2 regions of the Alcaligenes sp. NLF5-7 genome follow, and region 1 is predicted to be linked to the other one. Evidence: riboswitches for the same ligand, from Rfam matches in the RefSeq annotation. Region 1 holds a riboswitch; the other holds the start of a gene.
The links. Region 1 has a riboswitch for thiamine pyrophosphate ahead of MID00_RS19315 (NUDIX hydrolase). Riboswitches for the same ligand answer to the same signal wherever they lie in the genome.
Positions count from the first base shown of each region.

Region 2: linked by a shared signal. The riboswitch ahead of MID00_RS18295 (sodium:solute symporter family protein) and the one ahead of MID00_RS19315 (NUDIX hydrolase) in region 1 are both predicted to bind thiamine pyrophosphate.

Region 1 covers NZ_CP100755.1:4,173,162-4,177,372, forward strand. Annotated here, with positions in the region: gene MID00_RS19295 (nitronate monooxygenase family protein) at 1-372, opposite strand, end outside; gene MID00_RS19300 (cytochrome b) at 376-921, opposite strand; gene MID00_RS19305 (hypothetical protein) at 1,514-1,891, shown strand; gene MID00_RS19310 (tautomerase family protein) at 1,898-2,287, shown strand; TPP riboswitch at 2,333-2,451, shown strand; gene MID00_RS19315 (NUDIX hydrolase) at 2,496-2,969, shown strand; gene thiD (bifunctional hydroxymethylpyrimidine kinase/phosphomethylpyrimidine kinase) at 2,966-3,802, shown strand; gene MID00_RS19325 (response regulator transcription factor) at 4,117-4,211, shown strand, end outside.
Region 2 covers NZ_CP100755.1:3,969,690-3,973,900, forward strand. Annotated here, with positions in the region: gene MID00_RS18285 (LLM class flavin-dependent oxidoreductase) at 1-1,219, opposite strand, end outside; gene MID00_RS18290 (3-oxoacyl-ACP reductase) at 1,216-1,998, opposite strand; TPP riboswitch at 2,049-2,146, opposite strand; TPP riboswitch at 2,213-2,320, shown strand; gene MID00_RS18295 (sodium:solute symporter family protein) at 2,462-3,901, shown strand; gene MID00_RS18300 (OmpA family protein) at 3,978-4,211, opposite strand, start outside.

The DNA.
Region 1 (4,211 bases):
CATGCCGGCGTCTTTGGCGCGGGGAATCATGTCGGCGGAATAGTCCTCGGCATAGAACAGCGACAGGATGCGAGGCCGCTCCTGCAAGATCACTTGAAACTGGGCCTCGAACACCTCCGGGCCACCAAACTGCGGCACCACATTCACCCCGAAAGGCTGGTCCGTCAGTGCCCTGGTTTCCCGCAGCCACTTACGCAGCATCAAGGGAGCCAGACGCAAGCCACCCAGCACACCCATCCCACCCGCGTTCGCTACCGCCGCCACCAATTGCGGCCCGGAAATCGCAGCCATGCCCGCCAGAAAAATCGGGTACTGCACTCCGCACATATCCGTAATGACATTGCCCGCAAAGTCTCGATTTGCTTCGCTCATGATTTACAACTCCACCTGTTTGCCCAAGATGCGACGCAAGGCCAGATTCTTCAGTACAAAATGATTCTTGAATGCCCCGAAAAGGTGCAAGGCCAGCCCTGCCAAAAAGGCTGTGGCGCCAATATTGAACAGCACATCAACCACGGCTTTGACCTGCTCATTCGGGCTGATCACGGTCGGTAACGCCAGGCCACCGGGCAACTCCACCGCCACGCCAGCCGCCGCACGGGATAGCCAGACGGCGACGGGCAGCAGCACCATCGCCAAGGCCAGGGCTGTCGCCACGGAACGGGCCACTATTACTTCCACCGGGTTGGGCGAGCCCACCGGCAAGGGATGAAAAGAAGTCACCCGCGCCCAGAAACGGTAGATGGAAATCAGGAACAGCAGCGTCCCCAGCAGATTTTGCAGCTGCACCAGCCGCACCTCACCGGGGCTTTGGGCCAGGGCCACCCCCAAGCCCAGAATGGAAAACAGCAAGGCCGCTACAAGCCAGTGCAGCACAATAGTGATGGGCGAGAACCTGAGTCCGTTGTCGCGCAATTGCATGATTAGCTCCTTGAAAAGCTCACCGGGGGGCAAGTCCTCTACAGTGCAATACCGAGAGTGATACGTCGTGAGCCACCTGCCCAACAGGTACAAGCGGCCAGTGTCGGCAGTCACCTTGTCGCCTGCAGGCCTGGGCCTGTGTCACAGTGGCCTCAGAGCCTTGGCGGTGCCAAGAACCGTCGTTTAGAAGCCCTGACGATAAGCGCAGCAACCAATCAAGTAAAATGATGAATACTGATTAATAAAATCTTTTTTAGTGATTTATAAACAGAAAGTTCTTCTCAGAACGCCAGGCGGCAGGCGTGCAACCTTCATCATCAAACCATCCAAGGGCAACAAGTAACATCCGCTGGTAGTTCGCAAGAAACCGCAGGCTCATCCAGGCCTCGCCTACATGAATCTCTTTTTGATCATTATTAGTGATTCATAAAATCATTATTCATCATTTTACTTGATTCATTCAGTCTTCTATCTTCCCTATCGATAGCCCTGCTATCCCGCCCTCAAACCAGGAGACAGAAACCATGACTCGCCCAGCTGCCTATCTTGAACACTGTAAAAAAAGCCACGTCTTGCCCGGCTTTTGAATCTTATGGTGACGGACGCTCAACGCGACATCATCAAGACCGCTGCCCCGCTGCTGGCAAGCGGCAACAAAGCCCTGACCACCTATTTTTATGAATTGATACTGCGCGACTCCCCACCGATGAGCCCCTTGGCCAGCCAGATCGCCAACAATCACCTCGCTCTACAGGCCCAGCCCGAGCATGACCCAATGATGGGCACTTGCCAGCTGCAAGCCATACGCGAAGAGCTGATCGCGAGGATGACAAGCAACGAGCTCATAGATGGATGGGTCGCCGCCTATCAACAGTTATCGAATTTGCTAATCGAAGCCGAACGTCTGATTTACGACGATATGGCTATCACTTCCGGCGGCCTTGCAGACCGCAGCCCCAATCAAGAATGAACCATCATGCCACTACTGAAATTTGATCTGATTCAAGGCCGCAACGACAAAGAGCTGCGCCTGCTGCTGGACACCGCGCATCAAGCCATGGTGCAAGCCTTTGATGTTCCCGCCAGCGACCGCTACCAGTGCGTGACCCAGCATCGTCCCGGCGAGCTGATACTGGAAGACACCGGCCTGGGCTATCCGCGTAGCGACAAGGTGGTACTGCTGCACATCGTGTCCCGCCCCCGCAGCGAGAATCAAAAAATTCAGTTCTACCGTTTACTGGCAGAGCGGCTGGAGCAGAACTGTGGCGTCTCGCCCAATGATCTGATCATTGCTCTGGTCGAGAACAGCGATGCAGACTGGTCCTTCGGGCGTGGGCGGGCGCAGTTTTTGACGGGGGAGTTATAGGCTAAAGACAGGTATACTCGCCCAGACCGTTTTTACAGAAACGGTCTTTTCACCGAGGGGAGCCTGGCGAGCAGGCTGAGAAACTGCCCGAGCAGATTGCACCGCAGTGACCCGTTGAACCTGATCCGGGTCATGCCGGCGAAGGGACGGGTCTGTACCTGCTCGCCGCTTGCTGCCGGATGGCTATCCTTGACTAGGAGTTGCTATCTTGTCTTCTGACCACTCTCCCTCCCCCATCGGCCCGGTTGCCGCCACCCTGGCTGCCGTCATCCATCAAGACCGGATTTTGCTGATACGCCGCGCCAATCGCCCCGATGCAGGACGCTGGGCCTTTCCGGGTGGCAAGATTCGCGCGGGCGAAACCATCATGGCGGCGGCCCATCGGGAACTGACCGAAGAAACCGGCGTACAAGGCCAGGCCATGCAGCTCTTTGATGCGCTGGATGTATTTGACCGCGAACCCAGCGCCAGACCTTTGGCCTATTCGCATTTCATTCTGATTGCCGTGCTGTTTCGCTGGCAGCAAGGTGAGCCGCAAGCAGGCGATGACGCTCTGGACGCGCGCTGGTTCAGCAATGCGGAACTGGACAGTCTGGATGTGGCACACAGCTTTGATGTAGTACGAGTTGCCCGTCGGGCACTGGCATTGGCTACCACTCAAGATCAAGCAGGCCAAGCATGATTCCCAATGTCTTGAGTATTGCGGGCACGGACCCGACCAGCGGTGCCGGTATTCAGGCTGATCTGAAAGCCATGTATGCCTTGGGCGCTTATGGCATGAGCGTGATTACCGCCGTGGTCGCGCAAAACACCCAGGGTGTGCGGTGTTTTGTGGCGCTGGAGCCGGACTTTGTGGCGGACCAGTTGGATGCGGTGTTTGAGGATGTGCGCGTGGATGCCATCAAGATCGGCATGATCGCCAATGCAGGGATTGCGGAAGCAATTGCAGACCGCCTGCACCATCACGGTCTGGACTGCCCGATTGTGCTGGACCCGGTCATGGTCGCTAAAAGCGGGGATCGTTTGCTCAGCCCCGAAGCCGTGTCCGTCGTGCGCGACAGGCTGCTGCCCATGTGTACCCTGCTTACCCCCAACTTGCCCGAAGCGGGCGATCTGCTGCACAAACCGGAACCCGCCTCACTGCAAGAGATGCACAGCACCTTAAGCGAACTGTGCTTGCTGGGCCCTGCGTGGGTGCTGTTAAAGGGCGGCCATCTGGACGGCCCGGACAGTGTGGATTTGCTGCAAGGCCAAGGGCAAAGCCATGTTTTTCAGTCGCCACGCATTCCGACACGCAACACGCATGGCACGGGCTGTTCGCTGTCCTCCGCCATTGCTGCTCTGTTACCGGGCCGCAGCGTACCGACCGCGGTAGGCTTGGCCAAGGAATACTTGAATGGCGCTTTGGCCGCGGCTGACCAATTGCGGATTGGCTTGGGGCAAGGTCCGGTCCATCACTTCCATGCTTTGTGGTCACCTGCAGAGAGTAAGGCGACCTCCCCAATCCAGGAATAGAGCCCACCTTGTATTGGGCCTCATAGCGCCACCCGCATTTTTTAGCCAATGGACAAACATCCCAGACAATTTCCGGCGCATTTCCGGATTTCCAGCCCGACAGCCCTGAGACTTTTATTAGAATAATGTGCTGACTAATTACTCCTATAATTCAGAGCACATGACAGTATTAACAGGATGAATCAATATTTATATTTCCTGACATCAAACATTACCGTTTTGTCATGTTCGCCTCATAGTCGGGATCAGCCTTTTTGATCAATCCATTTCTGGAATGGATGAGTCTGCCACTTCATAAATCTCCGAGAAGCCAAATGTGGAATTGCTTACTGATTGAAGACGACCGGGAAAATGCCCGGTATTTAGTGAATGGCTTATCCGAGCTGGGCTATTCGGTGGTGACCAGTCA
Region 2 (4,211 bases), 200 kb from region 1:
GTTTTTGCAGAACCGGAATCACCTGCTCAACAAAGTCACGAATGCCATTGGGCAAGGAAGGCGGCATCAGGTTAAAACCATCCGCTCCTTCGTTGCGCCACCATTGCTCAATCTGATCCGCAATGGACTCCGGCGTACCGACCATGGTGCAGTGACCGCCGCCAGCAGCGATTCGGCCCAGCAACTGGCGCACTGTCGGTTTTTCCATTTCCACAATGCGCAGCATGGTGGCATAGCGCCCTTTGGGGCCTTTGAAGCTTTCCAGTGGCGGCAGTGGTGGCACTGGCGCATCCAGCTCCCAATTCATGCAGTCCTGGCCGACAAACATGCCCAGCTGACGCAAGGATGTCTCGGCGGGTAGCAATTCGTCCAGCTCTTGCTGCTTGCGGCGCGCCTCTTCCATGGTGGAGCCCACATAGGTCACCAAACCCGGCATCACAGGCACATCCACGCCACGGCCCGCTTCACGCACGCGTCGTTTGATATCGCGGTAATAGGATTGGGCCGAGGGCAAATCATAAGCCACAGCGTAAATAGCCTCCGCTTTGCGGGCGGCCAAATCACGGCCTTGCTCAGAAGCACCTGCCTGAAACAGCACCGGCTGGCCTTGCGGCGAACGTGGCAAGGTCAAGGGCCCATCCACCAGGAAGTGATCGCCCTTATGCAGGATCTGGCGAACCTGATCCACTTTGGCGTAATCGCCCTTTCTGTCCATGACCAAAGCACTGTCGCTCCAGGAGTCGAACAGTTGCAATGCGGTATCGACAAACTCCTCAGCCCGCGCATAGCGCCAGGCATGATCGGGCATGGCTTCGTAGCCGTGGTTACGCGCTTCCGAGTCAAACATGGATGTCACCACATTCCAGCCCATCCGCCCATTGGATACATGATCCAAAGAGCACAACATGCGTGCCGCCACAAACGGCGTGTAAAAGGTACTGGAAACGGTACTGATCAAGCCGATACGTTCGGTGGCTCGCGCCAGCGCAGCCATCATGGTCAAGGGTTCCAGAAACCAGCGCGGACCATCGGACACGTTATCGCTGGACTGACCATCGGCAAAGAAAATAGCGTCCAGCTTGCCGCGCTCGGCAATTTGGGTCAGCTCTTCGTAAAACCGGACATCGCCCAAACGTTCGACCTGCGAATCAGGATGGCGCCAGGCTGCTTTGTGGTGCCCGCAGCCCATAATGAACAAATTGAAATGCAGCTGTCTCATCCGTTTTTCACCAATCCACCGTCAACAACCAGATTCTGTCCTGTTACGGCACGCGCCCACGGACCGGCGAAGAACAAGGCCGCATCGGCAAACTCCTCGGGCGTGGTCACGCGGCGCAAGGGGGTGCTGGCCGCAATCAAGTCAAACACCGCTTCGGGTGTGGCCGCGGACGCGTCGGTTGTACGCAGCAAACCACCGGAAATCATGTTCACGGTGATCTGATCCGGCCCCAGATCGTGCGACAAGGTGCGTGTCATGGACAACAAGGCCGCCTTGGCCGCGGTGTAATCGTGGTAAGGCACCACGGGGTTCTGAAACAGGTTCGTGCCGATATTGATAATGCGGCCAAAACCAGCTTGTTTCATGCCAGGCAGGGCGGCCTGTGTAGTGTTCAAGGCACCGCCCACAATGCCTTCCAGTTGCTGGTTCAGTTGAGCCCACGTCAAGGTATCGGCATGGGAACGGGCATCGCCGTTGAAGGAAAACTCGGGCAAGGCGTTATTGACGACGGTGGTGATGGGCTGGCCAAAGTGCGCCTGCGCCTTGGCAAACAAGGCTTGTACCGAAGCCGCATCCGTCACGTCCGCCTGCACGGCCAGACATTGCTGCGGAAATTCGTCCGCCAGCGCCTGAGCGGCTGCTTCACTTTTCAGGTAATTGATCACAACTTTTGCGCCCTGGCCCGCAAAGGCGCGTACCAGACAAGCCCCCAGGCCGCGTGCGCCGCCGGTGACCAGAACAAGTTGTTGAGAGAGTTCCGAGACGTGTTCCACAGACATGACATTCCTTGCAAAAATTCGGCGAGGATGTCGGCCCAGTTCGGACGCAGGGCCATGGATTCGGACATCCCTTCGCCAGTATGAGCTGGATCAGGTTCGACGGGTTTTATCTCAGCCCTTTCCAAGAAGGACACCCCGTGCCGCAGGCAGACCATAGCATAAATCGGACTAAACCGTATTATTGACATTTGAAAGAAGCTCTCCTACTCTTCTAGCCTGTTCCTGGGGGAGTCCTTAACGGGCTGAGACTCCGCATTCAAGCGGTAACCCTTAGAACCTGATCCGGATCATGCCGGCGAAGGGAAAGGAAACGCGGCCTGGCAGCCTGCCCGCTCTTGTCTATGCGGCGCATTCACAAGCTCACACGCCCCATTTCAATCCCTCCATTTTTCTGCGCCCTGTTCTGGCATCCTGCCAGCCTGGCCGGTTTGTGCCTGTTCAAGCAGGCTTTTGGGGAGATCTCATGCTGGACCAAAGTGCCACCCTCCTGTGGCTAATCGTTTTTTCCGCTGCTTTTGCCTTGGCCGGGGTGCTGTACGCCCGCCACTACAACAGCTCCCTGGAAGACTTTGTGGTGGCTCGCAACAGCCAAAGCTCGGTCGCTACCATTCTGACTTTATTGGCCTCCTCGCTGGGTGCCTGGATTCTGTTCTCGCCCGCACAAGCAGCCAGCTGGGGCGGTTTAAGCGCTGTCATCGGCTATGCCATTGGCTCCATGTCGCCCCGTCTGGCCATGATTCCACTCGGCAAGCGCATGCGCGAATTGCTGCCTCGCGGCCACAGCCTGAGCGAGTTTGTCATCGCCCGCTACGGTCGCCCCATGTATGCGCTGACTCTGGTCATCATGCTGTTTTACATGTTCATCTCCATGACGGCAGAAATCACCGCCATGTCCAAGATGATTACCCTGATTGCCCCGATTCCTTTGTGGGTCACGGCCAGCATTGTGTTGCTGGCCACGCTGATCTACACCTCTTACGGCGGTTTGCGTGCTTCCATCTTTACCGACAAGGTGCAGATGTTTGTGATTCTGCCCATGCTGTTCCTGATCGTGATGTTCGGCTGGCAAGCGGTGGGCGGCCCGGTACAGTTGTTTGACAACGTGAAACTGGAAGCTCCTCGACTGATCGAGCTTAGCGATCCCGTAGGCGTGAAGGCTGGCCTGACGTTCTTTGTCGCCATCTTGCTGACCGGCCTGTTTCACCAAGGTAACTGGCAACGTATCTATGCCGCCAAAGACACCAAGTCCATGCGTCGCGGCTTTTTGTTGGGTGGTTTGTTTGTAGCGCCCTTCATTTTCCTGATGGGCTTGTTTGGCCTGGCCTTTGTTGGTCTGGGCTCGCCCGGTGACAGCTCCGTGGCCCTGTTCAATGTAATTTTGCCGCACGTACCTGTCTGGTTCCTGGTGCTGCTGATTCCGTTAGGCCTGTCCCTGGTCATGAGCAGTGCCGATACCGCAATCAGCGCTGTCTCCAGCCTGATTGCCGTGGACTTGAGCCGCATCATGCCGCATCGCAACACCGCCCAAATGATGAGTCTGGCGCGTTCCCTGATCTGGATTTGCTCCATCCCTGTGCTCTACGCCTCCTCACAAGGCTTTAGCGTACTGTACTTGTTCCTGTTGGCAGACTTGCTGTGCTCGGCAGCGGCCTTCCCGGTTTTCTTTGGCCTGTACAGCCGCCGCTACGATGGCTTTACGGCCACCATCAGCACCATCGGTGGTCTGGTCGCCGGTCTGGCCGTATTCCCGCGCCCCAATGGTCCTATGGATTACTTGCTGGAGTCCTTCCTGCTGGCCGCGATTGTGCCGGTAGTGATCAGTGTTCTGATCATGCCCTTGCGTCGTCACCTGCCCAAGTTCGATCTAGGCTCTCTGGCTTCCTCCACGCGCGTACTGGACTAAGTCAGACGCGTTGAATTTCGGCTCAAAACAAAAACCCCGGTTTGCAACATACAAACCGGGGTTTTGTGTTAAAGGCTCATGGGACGGGGCTTTCAGGCTGTGCTTGGGGAGTCTGCACAATAATTTCAACCCGTCGATTCGTCGCACGGCCTTGCGAGGTGCCGTTATCCCCCAAAGGCCGGGTATCGGCATAACCGACAGCGCTCAGTCGCTGGCTGCCAATTCCGTTGGCTTCCATATAACGCACTACGCTACCGGCACGCGCACCTGATAGTTCCCAGTTGGATGGGTAGCGATAACTACGAATCGG